DNA from 2 places in the Rhizobium sp. BK529 genome. Region 1 is predicted to be linked to the other one. Evidence: predicted binding sites of a transcription regulator. Region 1 holds the regulator's gene; the other holds the start of a gene.

Region 1 (5,437 bases):
AGGCCGCGCGCGTATCACAGCGTACAGCCATGTTCCACCTCGGCAACCTGGTCGAGGAGAACGACACCGACAAGATGTTCACCAACCCGGACGATCCGCGTACCCAGGACTATATCATGGGCCGGTTCGGCTGAGTTTGGAGATGTGAAGCCTTCCCGATTTTCGAGGACAAAGCCCCATGGCATCGACACATATTTTCTCTGCTTACGATGACGACCTGAAGTTCCTGTCCCGGCGCATTGCCGAGATGGGCGGCCTTGCCGAACAGATGGGTGCCGACGCTGTTCGCGCGCTCGTCAACGGTGACACCGCGCTCGCACAGAAAGTCATCTCGGACGACGTGATCCTCGATCATGCCGAGCGCGAAATCAACGACAAGGCGATTGTCACGATCGCCCGTCGCCAGCCGATGGCCTCCGACCTTCGCGAGATCATGGGTTCGATCCGTATCGCCGCCGACCTCGAGCGCGTCGGCGATCTCGGCAAGAACACGGCCAAGCGTGTCATCGCCGTGCAGAGCACCGGCGTTCCGCGCAAGCTCGCCCGCGGTCTCGAGCATCTTTCCGAACTGGCGCTCGTCCAGCTCAAGGAAGTGCTCGACGTCTACACGACGCGTTCGGCCGACAAGGCAAAGTCGATCCGCGAGCGCGACGATGAAATCGACGCGATGTACACCTCGCTGTTCCGCGAACTCCTGACCTACATGATGGAAGATCCGCGCAACATCACGAGCTGCACGCATCTTCTCTTCTGCGCCAAGAACATCGAGCGCATCGGCGATCATGCGACCAACATCGCCGAGACGATCTACTACATGGCAACCGGTTCCCAGCCGGAGGGCGAGCGTCCGAAGGACGACAGCTCCAACACCGTCGGCGCAGTCACGGAGTAATCCGGACCTGCCCATTGCATGCGCGCCCTCGCCGGGGGCGCGCAGAAAGCATGTCGCGCAAAAGTGTGCAGCGGTTTTGCGATAACGACATGCGAAAAAAGCTTACAGCGCGGCAGCGGATCCGAAGGATCGCGACACGCTTTAGGTGCAGCCAATTCCGAGTTTCTGCATGGTCCCTTGTTTAAATCACCCCCGGTTTAAGGATCATGCATTAGGAGACTGACACGCATGATCCCAAGAGTTGCAGTTGTTGAAGATGAAGAGGCACTCAGCGTGCTTCTCCGCTACAACCTCGAAGCGGAAGGTTTCGAGGTGGATACGATCCTCCGTGGCGACGAGGCGGAAATCCGGCTTCAGGAGCGCACGCCGGACCTGCTCATCCTTGACTGGATGCTGCCGGGCGTTTCCGGCATCGAGCTCTGCCGCCGACTGCGCATGCGACCGGAGACCGAGCGCCTGCCGATCATCATGCTGACGGCACGCGGCGAGGAAAGCGAGCGCGTTCGCGGTCTCTCGACCGGCGCCGACGACTATGTCGTCAAGCCCTTCTCCACGCCGGAGCTTGTCGCCCGCGTCAAGGCGATGCTGCGCCGCGCCCGTCCCGAGGTTCTCTCCACCGTTCTGAAGTGTGGAGATATCGAGCTCGATCGCGAAACCCATCGCGTTCATCGCAAGAGCCGCGAAGTCCGCCTCGGTCCCACCGAATTCCGCCTGCTGGAATTCCTGATGTCATCGCCGGGCCGGGTCTTCTCCCGTTCCCAGCTTCTGGACGGCGTCTGGGGCCATGACATCTATGTGGACGAACGCACCGTCGACGTCCATGTCGGCCGCCTGCGCAAGGCGCTGAACTTCTCCAACATGCAGGACGTCATCCGCACCGTCCGCGGTGCGGGATATTCCATGGAAGCTTAATCCGAGTGATCGGAGGTCCAGACGGGTCGCCCGCTTGACGGGCGGCCTGTTTGTCTATGTGGAACTCCCAACTCCTAATGAAAGCCGACACCCAGCGCCGAAGCGAGCCTCGAAAGAACCTGCTTTTACAGGCGGATGCGCGCAAGAATTCGATCAAGAGCCTTTTGCAGAGCCGCCATGCCGCCGAACGCGCGAAAGTCTTCGAGCACCTGTTCATTCAATCCGCCCTTGGTCGAATGCTCACCGATGAGCTCGTCGAAACTCGCCATAGGTTTTGAACGGGCGGCATGGGCGAGGCCGGAAAACAATTGACGGAGGTAGGCGTCGCCAGACGGTCCCGAAAGCCCCTGGCTCTGCAGCCAGGTCGACGTCGCCTCAAGGATGCCGAAATAGCTGGCCATCAGGCAGCTCGCCACCGCGAGAAGTTCGAACTCAAGTTTGTTTTCAACCTGGATCGCCGTTCCGAGCGCCGAAAAGAGGGCGTGGGAAACTTCGTCGGGCGGGTAGATCGCAGTCGCCCCCTGAAGATCTGCGACGAACGGAAGTGGAATTGCCAGGCTTAGGCGAACCGGTGGATCGATCCACGCCAGCAGTTGATCCATTGGCGTGGCCGCGACAAAGCTGATGACATGGTGGCCCGGCCGAAATCGGAGCGAGCGGACGACCTCCTCGGCAATTTGCGGCCTCACGGCCAAAAATGCGAGATCGGAGCGGTCGAGGACATCCTGATTGCTTAAAGCGATCGACACATTCTCGTTTGCCGCCGCGAGACGGGCGGCGACGCCTGCGTTACGCGGTGACAGCACGATCGGTGTGTCGCGAAACGCTGTCTTGCCCAATCCGGTGACGACGGCCTCTGTAATCGTGCCCGTCCCGACGAATCCCATTGTCATGCGCTTCGGATCGATCTCCATTGGCACCCCTGAGCGACTGTTTGCGCCGTGCTACTCGACGAGAATACCGCATCTGGATCAGAAAATCGCGCTACAGCGCCATGACGACCGTTCCATGCCGGTCGAGGCTGAAACGCATCGGTGATGTTGGCCACATAAGTTCGCATTGTCAGGCATGGTGGAAGGCCGGCAGAGCTCGGCCTTCGAACGACCGTGGCCGGGAGCCGTTTTCCCGCGCTCCTGTGCCGGCTAAAAAAATCACCCCTCCGCGCATCGGCGAGGAGGGGTGACGGTACGTTTGGTCTGTTGGAGGTCGCCGATCAGGCGACCCGGACAGCCTTGCGGCGTTCGCTGACCGGCTGATAGGCGAGGCGCGCATGATAGTTGCAGTAGGGCGATGAATCCGGGGAGTCGCAGCCGCAGAAGTAGAAGTCGTCCTTCAGCGGGTCGCCGACCGGCCACTTGCAGGTGCGCTCTGTCAGCTCCGTCAGTCCGAGGCGACGGGAGATCGGCACGACCACGTTTGCGGCCGGCACGTAGTCCATCTCCTCGACGGTTTCGATCTCGATCTCTTCCTTCAGCATCGTTGCGCCCTGCTGGCGCGTCACGGTGCGGGTGGCGATGCGAGATGTATAGTTCGGAGCGCGCGGTGCCGAGGTATTGCGCTTCGGCGCACGCGCCGTGGTTGCCGTACCGCCGGCCTTGGCGCGGCCGGGAAGACTGAGCCGGTGAACCTTGCCGATAACAGCGTTTCTACTCACCCCGCCAAGCTGCGCAGCGATCTGGCTGGCGCTCAACCCCTCCGACCAAAGCTTCTTGAGCTTCTCGACACGCTCGTCTGTCCAGTTCATGCCCTGTCTCCGCCTTTGCGTTGGTGATGGCAGAATCCCTCACCGTTGCCTCGGAAGCTTCCGAAGCAAGAAACGCCTGATAAATTTAGGTGACTAGTTCCGCCGCATGCAGTCTAGTAATTGAACTTTAACCTAGTGTGAGCCTGACTCTGTGACAAGAGTCGCAGGAATCGGATGAATCCGAATTCGTAGTTTTCCCCAACTTGCTTCCCGAGCGAGTCATTTCTGCAACATTAGCTGTTGATAGACCTGTAAAGCCGATTGCCTGCTTGACGCATGCGCTAAATCCTCAGTTTTGTTGACATTGCAGTGCGAAAAGTAAATAGTGCTCTCGGCCGCCGAAAGGCGGCATTTTTGATTTTTCGGGCCTGGTTTTGTTAGCCGGAGTCCGTTGTCTCATAACCTGTTGCAGGAGTTCGCGCCATGGCTGAAGCCTCGCCGCTTTATGATACCTATTCTCGTGCCCCGTTGCGGTTCGAGCGAGGTGAGGGCGTCTGGCTGATCACCGAAACCGGCGAACGATATCTCGATTTTGGCGCAGGCGTCGCTGTCACGTCAGTCGGTCACGGCAACCCGCATGTCGTGGCTGCTCTCAAGGATCAGGCCGACAAGGTCTGGCACCTGTCGAATGTCTATGAAGTGCCTGGTCAGGAGAAGCTTGCCAAGCGGCTGACGGATGCCACTTTCGCCGACAAGGTGTTCTTCACCAATTCCGGTGCCGAGGCTCTGGAATGCGCCATCAAGACGGCGCGCCGCTACCAGTTCTCCAAGGGACATCCCGAACGTTTCCACATTATCACCTTCGAAGGCGCCTTCCACGGCCGCACGCTGGCGACCATCGCCGCCGGCGGCCAGGAGAAATATCTCGAAGGTTTCGGCCCGAAGACCCCCGGCTTCGATCGGGTTCCCTTCGGCGATATCGAGGCCGTGCGCGCCGCGATTTCCGACAAGACGGCCGGCATCCTTATAGAGCCCGTACAGGGCGAGGGCGGTGTCCGCCCGGTGACGCCTGAATTCATGAGGGCGCTCCGCCAGATCTGCGATGAACACGGCCTGCTCCTCATTCTCGACGAGGTTCAGACCGGCGTCGGCCGTACCGGCAAGCTCTTCGCGTATGAGTGGTCTGGCATCACGCCCGATATCATGGCGGTTGCCAAGGGCATCGGCGGCGGTTTCCCGCTCGGTGCGTGCCTGGCGACGGCAGAGGCCGCCTCTGGCATGAAGGCCGGCACGCATGGTTCCACCTATGGCGGCAACCCGCTGGCCATGGCTGTCGGCAACGCGGTTCTGGATGTCATCCTGGCCGATGGTTTCCTGCAGCATGTCCGCGATGTCACCCTCGTCTTCCGTCAGGGCCTCGCCTCGCTCAAGGATCGTTATCCCGATGTGATCGAGGATATCAGGGGCGAAGGCCTGCTGCTCGGCGTCAAGGCTGCCATTCCCTCGGCTGAGCTCCTGAAGGAGATCCGCGCAGCCCATCTTCTGGCCATCCCCGCCGGCGACAATGTCATCCGTCTGCTGCCGCCGCTGGTCGTAACCGCCGAAGAGGCGCGCGAGGGCATTGCCCGTCTCGAGCGTGCCGCCGAAAGCATCCGTGCCGCCAAGGTCAAGAAGACCGCTTGAAAGGACAATGCCCCGCCCGCTGGCGGGCGTAGCAGGTAACGAACAATGGCTTCCCCCAAACACTTCCTCGATCTCTCCGCAGTCACCGCATCCGATCTCAGAACCATCATGGACGATGCGAAGGTGCGAAAGCAGGCGTTCAAGGCGGGTGCCGCCGACAAGCCGCTCGCCGGCAAGATGCTGGCCATGATCTTCGAGAAGCCGTCGACCCGAACCCGCGTGTCCTTCGATGTCGGCATGCGCCAGCTCGGCGGTGAGACGCTGTT
Region 2 (5,437 bases), 960 kb from region 1:
GTTCATCGAGAAGCCCGGGTCGAGAATATTCTTGCCGTCGAGCTTGATCGAGCCGGTGGCGCGCATCTTCGGATACAGCATGTAGATGCGGTTCAGGATGCGCAGCAGCGTGGACTTGCCGCAGCCGGAGGGACCGATCAGGGCGGAGACCTGACGCTCAGGGAAGCTCAGGCTCACATCTTTGATCGCGTGCGCGTCGCCGTAATAGAAATTGACGTTTTCGAGAGCGATCTTGTCTTTAGCCATGGGCTTTTCGGACTTGCTGGCAGTTTCGAAAGTGTCTTGGGACTGAAGCATCATTTCCCACCTTTTCGGTTCAGGACGGAGCGCGATACGACGCTCAGGATTAGAACGACAGCCGTCATCACGAAGGCGCCGGCCCACGCGAGATTCTGCCATTGCTCATAGGGGCTCATAGCGAACTGGAAGATGACGACCGGAATGTTCGCCATCGGCTGCGACATATCCAGGCTCCAATACTGGTTGTTCAGAGCGGTGAACAGGAGCGGCGCGGTTTCGCCTGAAATGCGGGCGATGGCGAGCAGGATACCGGTGAGGATACCCGTAGAGGCAGCGCGATAGAGGACGTTGAGCGTGACCTTCCAGCGCGGGATGCCGAGCGAGAGTGCGGCTTCGCGCATGACATCCGGAACCAGCCGCAGCATCTCGTCGGTCGTGCGCACGACGACCGGCAGAAAGATGAAGGCGAGCGCGATGCCGCCGGCAAAGCCGGAGAAACGCGCCGTCGGGCGGACGACGAGTTCATAGACGAACAGGCCGATGATGATCGACGGAGCGGAGAGCAGGATATCGTTGACGAAGCGGATAACCTCGCCGAGCTTCTTGCCGCGGGCAAATTCCGACAGATAGGTTCCTGCCAGCACGCCGATTGGCGTGCCGATGATGACAGCCAGAACGACCATTAGCAGGCTGCCCATGAAAGCGTTGGCGAGACCACCGCCATCTTCGCCAGGCGGCGGGGTCATTTCCGTGAGAAGCGTGGGGCTCAGCGCCGCCAGGCCATGTACCAGCGTCGTCCAGAGGATCCAGACCAGAAAGACGAGGCCAAGGACGGTGGCGATGCCGCAAAGCGTCAGCGCGATGATGCTGCCAATCTGGCGGCGGCGGTAGAGAGAACCTGAATAGGTAGCCATGGTTACTCTCCCCTCTGTCTTGCCATGCGCACGAGCATGAGCTTGGCGGCTGCCAGAACAATGAAGGTGACAACGAAGAGGATGAGGCCAAGGGCTGCGAGCGACGACCTGTAAAGGTCATCGGAAGCCTCGGCAAACTCGTTGGCGAGCGTCGCGGCAATCGAAGTACCCGGCTCCATCAGCGACACCGCGATGTTATGGGTGTTGCCGAGTACGAAGGTCACCGCCATGGTTTCGCCGAGCGCGCGGCCGAGGCCAAGGAAGATGCCACCGACGACGGCGGTGCGGGTGTGCGGAATGACGATGTCGCGCACCACTTCCCATTTGGTCGACCCCAGCGCATAGGCCGATTCCTTCAGCTGTGCGGGAACGACCAGGAAGACGTCACGCATGACCGAAGAGACGAAGGGAATGATCATGATCGCCAGCACGATGCCGGACGTCAGCATGCCAATGCCGAGCGGGGCGCCGGAGAACAGGGCGCCGATCACCGGGATCGGGCCGAGCCAGTCGATCAGCACCGGCTGGACGTAATCGGACATGAAAGGAGCGAACGTGAAAAGGCCCCACATGCCGTAGATGATCGAGGGAATGCCGGCGAGGAGCTCGACGGCGCCACCGATCGGTCCACGGACGGAGCGAGGCGCAACTTCAGTAATGAACACTGCAATACCGAGGCTGACGGGAACGCCGATGATCATGGCCAATGCGGAGGTAACCAGGGTGCCATAAATCGGCACGAGTCCCGCAAACTGCTGGGCAACCGGATCCCATTCCGTGCCGGTCAGGAAGCCGAAGCCGAAGGTGCGGAAGGCAAGAAGCCCGCCCATGGCCATGGAGATCGCCGCTGCCAAAAGGGCGGCAAGAACAAACAGGCCGCAGCCCAAAACTATCCAGTAAAAAATACGATCGCCTGCGGCGCCATCGCGGCGTTTAACGCCCGCGGTGTTGGCGGGCAGCGATGCCATTGCTTCGCTCATATCCGTACGCTCTGCTGCTTTGAGGGGGTGTCAAAGGCATTCGGGGCGGAAAGCCAAGCTTCCCGCCCCGACCGCAGTTTCGTCAGGATCAGCCCTTGAAGGAGGCCGTCCAGTAGTCTTCAATCTGCTTCACGAGAGAGTCCGGAAGCGGGACGTAATCGAGCGACGAAGCTTCCTTCTGACCCTTTTCGAGAGCCCACTTGAAGAAGGCGAAAGCAGCCTTGGACCGAGCAGCGTCCTTCGGCTCCTTGTACATGATGGCCCAGGTGGTCGCCGTGATCGGCCAGGCCTTTTCGCCCGGAGCGTTGGTCATGATCAGGTAGAAATCCTGAGCTTTGCCCCATTCTGCGCTAGCAGCGGCAGCGGAGAAGCTTTCAGCGTTCGGCTTCGGATACTGGCCGGCAGCGTTCTGGACGAGAACGTAAGGCAGCTTGTTCTGCAGGGCGTAGGCGTATTCGACGTAACCGATCGAGTCCTTAACGCGGGTGACGTAAGCAGCAACGCCTTCGTTGCCCTTGCCGCCGATGCCGACCGGCCAGTTGACGGCGGTGCCTTCACCGACCTTGGACTTCCAGTCCGGATTGACCTTCGAGAAGAAGTTCGTCCAGTTGAAAGAGGTGCCCGAGCCGTCCGAACGGTGAACAACGGCGATCTGGCTGTCGGGCAGCTTCAGGCCCGGGTTTAGGTCGGCGATGGCCTTGTCGTTCCACTTGGTGACGTTGCCGAGGTAGATGTCAGCGAGAACCTTGCCCGAGAGTTTCAGTTCGCCCGATTTGATGCCCTTGACGTTGATGACGGGAACGATGCCGCCGACAACGAGCGGGAATTGGCCGAAGCCGCCAGCCGTCAGATCTTCCGGCTTGAGCGGGGCGTCAGAGGCGCCGAAGTCAACCGTTGCAGCCTTGATCTGGGCGATACCGCCACCCGAACCGATCGACTGATAGTTCAGCTTGTCACCGGTTTCCTTGTTGTAGTCTGCCGACCACTTCGAAAGAACCGGATAGACGAAGGTGGAGCCAGCGCCGGTAATTTCGGCAGCAGAAGCCGAGACTGCCAGAGCGGCAACCAGGCCAGCGCCGAGGCAGGCCGAAAGAAGTTTCTTGGTGAGCATTCGCGACTCTTCCCTGATGGAATGAAAGGACGACAAGGCTCGGCGCCATGGAGGGGGTGTCCACTATCGAGGGCGCTGATTTCCTCGTCACGGGAAGGGGGCTAGGCGTCTATTATTACAGTTTGATGACAGTTTGTGACATCGAAGCAGAATGCAAAGGTGTGCATAAGTTGCTGAAGTCACTGAGTTTCCGAATGAATCGCGCGTTAACAAAGTCTTAACGAGGAGGTGCGGCCCGAATGCCGCAGGACTGCGGTTGATTGCCGCAGCCCTTTTAGGAAATGTCGCAATCAGGATTTCGAAATGCCGTAACGGACGGCCGGCTTGTCGTGAGAAAGGTTCGGGCCGAGGCTGTGGCGAGCAGCCGTGAATGCGTCGAAATCGGCGACTTCAGGCAGCGAGGGAATGGTGATCAGTTCTTCCTGGTCGAAGCCGGCGAGAGCGGCATCCACCATATCCGTCACATCCATCACCATGGACGGTGGAAAGCGGTCGAAGGAGCCGCCGACACGCTCGAAGATCTCGGTACGGGTCAGCCCCGGCAAGACTGCCTGGAACTTGACGCCCTTCGGGCCGGCTTCGGCATTCAGCGCATGAGTCAGATTCAGTACGAAGGCCTTGGTGGCGCTGTAGGTGCCGTTGAAACGCTCGGGGATGAAGGCAACGACGGAGGCGATGTTGATGACTGCGCCCCTGCCGCGTTCGGCAAAGGTCTGGGCGGCAGCAACGGCAAGCCGGTTTGCGGCGATGACGTTCAGTTCGATCATAGTTTCGAGATAGTCGATGTCGTCTTCGAGCAGCGTGCCCTTCGGGCCGATGCCGGCATTGTTGACGAGAAGCGTGATGGCCTCATCTGCACGCAGGCGCTGTTCGACCTTGCGTACATCCTCACGCTTGGTGAGATCGGACGGCAGCACATCCACCTTGATGCCCTGCTCTGCCGAAAGCTTTTCAGCAAGCGCATTCAGGCGCGTGACGTCGCGAGCGACGAGCAGAAGATCGTAGCCGCGTTTAGCAAGCCGGTCGGCATAGGTTGCGCCGATGCCCGAAGAGGCGCCGGTAATAAGGGCAGTTCCGGGAGTAGAGGCAGACATGGTTCCATCCTTTCGCGATTGGAATTTACTGGCATATGCCACTATATGAGGAAGAAAGCCGATCTTGCGCAAGAGGCGCAATGAAAAATAAACGGCAGCTGAGATTGACGGCCCGTCGATATGCTGGAGACATCGGCCGCAGGAGAATGGTGATGAATGAACGGACGAAGAGCTTCGAAGGCTGGCAGGTCTGCAGCAATAGTGCGCTGAAGCGCGCGACACGGCAGCTCGGTCAGCTCTATGACGACCTCATCGATGCGAGCGGTCTCAGGGGCACGCAATATACGCTGATGACGCAGATCCACATGAATTCCGGTTCATCGCTGAAGGTTCTGGCCGAGAGCATGGTGATGGACTTGTCGGCCCTCGGCCACACGCTAAAGCCGTTGATCCGCGACGGAATGGTGGAACTCGTGCCCGACGGGAAGGACCGCCGCGTCAAGCGCGTGAAGCTGACGGAAGCAGGCATCGAAAAGTGGCAGGAAGCGACCCGGCTCTGGCGGGAGGCGCACGAACGCTTCGAGCGCCTCTTCGGCGAGGAGCAGGCAAAGGCGCTGCGCGACACACTGAACCTGATCGCCTCGAAGGATTTCGCCGGCCGTTTCCGGGCCGGCTCGGACAAAGACTGATGACGCGACGTTAGAGGCGGACCACATAATCCTTGCGAGTCGTTTCAACGACTTCCCAGGTTCCCTTGAAGCCCGGTCTGAGGATCAGGCGGTCGCCGGCTTTGAGATGAATGGGCTCGCCGCCGTCTTCGGTGACGATGGAGTGGCCGGAGAGGATGCTGAAATATTCCCATTCCTCATAGACAATACGCCATTTGCCCGGTGTCGCCTCCCAGATGCCCGCGTAGAGACCGCCTTCGGCCTCTTCGAGATTCCAGGTGCGGAATTGCGGATCGCCGGAAATGATGCGCTCTGCAGCGGGAGCACCCAATTCCGGTTCGAGGCTCTTGATCTCGAAGGGGATCGCGTTTGCCATGGTCACCCTGTTCCTCAATGTCCTTCGCAGGCGCATGGCGTGTCGCCCCGGCGCAGTATTAGCACAAATGGATATATGTGCGAGAGCCTTGCTCTATGGGACAATGCCTGCCTT

The links. Region 1 encodes PhoB, which activates phosphate uptake and scavenging genes when phosphate is short. Its sites were predicted from a motif close to TGTCATNNANCTGTCAT; they were not measured.
Region 2: the regulator PhoB is predicted to act here: its motif matches at 3,360-3,376, upstream of pstS (phosphate ABC transporter substrate-binding protein PstS).

What each region holds. Positions count from the first base shown of each region.
Region 1 covers NZ_JACIAU010000001.1:2,918,239-2,923,675, reverse strand. Annotated here, with positions in the region: gene pstB (phosphate ABC transporter ATP-binding protein PstB) at 1-134, shown strand, start outside; gene phoU (phosphate signaling complex protein PhoU) at 179-892, shown strand; gene phoB (phosphate regulon transcriptional regulator PhoB) at 1,121-1,804, shown strand; gene FHX08_RS14705 (pyrroline-5-carboxylate reductase) at 1,930-2,718, opposite strand; gene FHX08_RS14700 (GcrA family cell cycle regulator) at 3,018-3,548, opposite strand; gene FHX08_RS14695 (aspartate aminotransferase family protein) at 3,972-5,171, shown strand; gene argF (ornithine carbamoyltransferase) at 5,217-5,437, shown strand, end outside.
Region 2 covers NZ_JACIAU010000001.1:1,957,693-1,963,129, forward strand. Annotated here, with positions in the region: gene pstB (phosphate ABC transporter ATP-binding protein PstB) at 1-246, opposite strand, end outside; gene pstA (phosphate ABC transporter permease PstA) at 297-1,154, opposite strand; gene pstC (phosphate ABC transporter permease subunit PstC) at 1,157-2,134, opposite strand; gene pstS (phosphate ABC transporter substrate-binding protein PstS) at 2,223-3,245, opposite strand; gene FHX08_RS09900 (SDR family NAD(P)-dependent oxidoreductase) at 3,536-4,339, opposite strand; gene FHX08_RS09905 (MarR family winged helix-turn-helix transcriptional regulator) at 4,492-4,968, shown strand; gene FHX08_RS09910 (cupin domain-containing protein) at 4,979-5,323, opposite strand.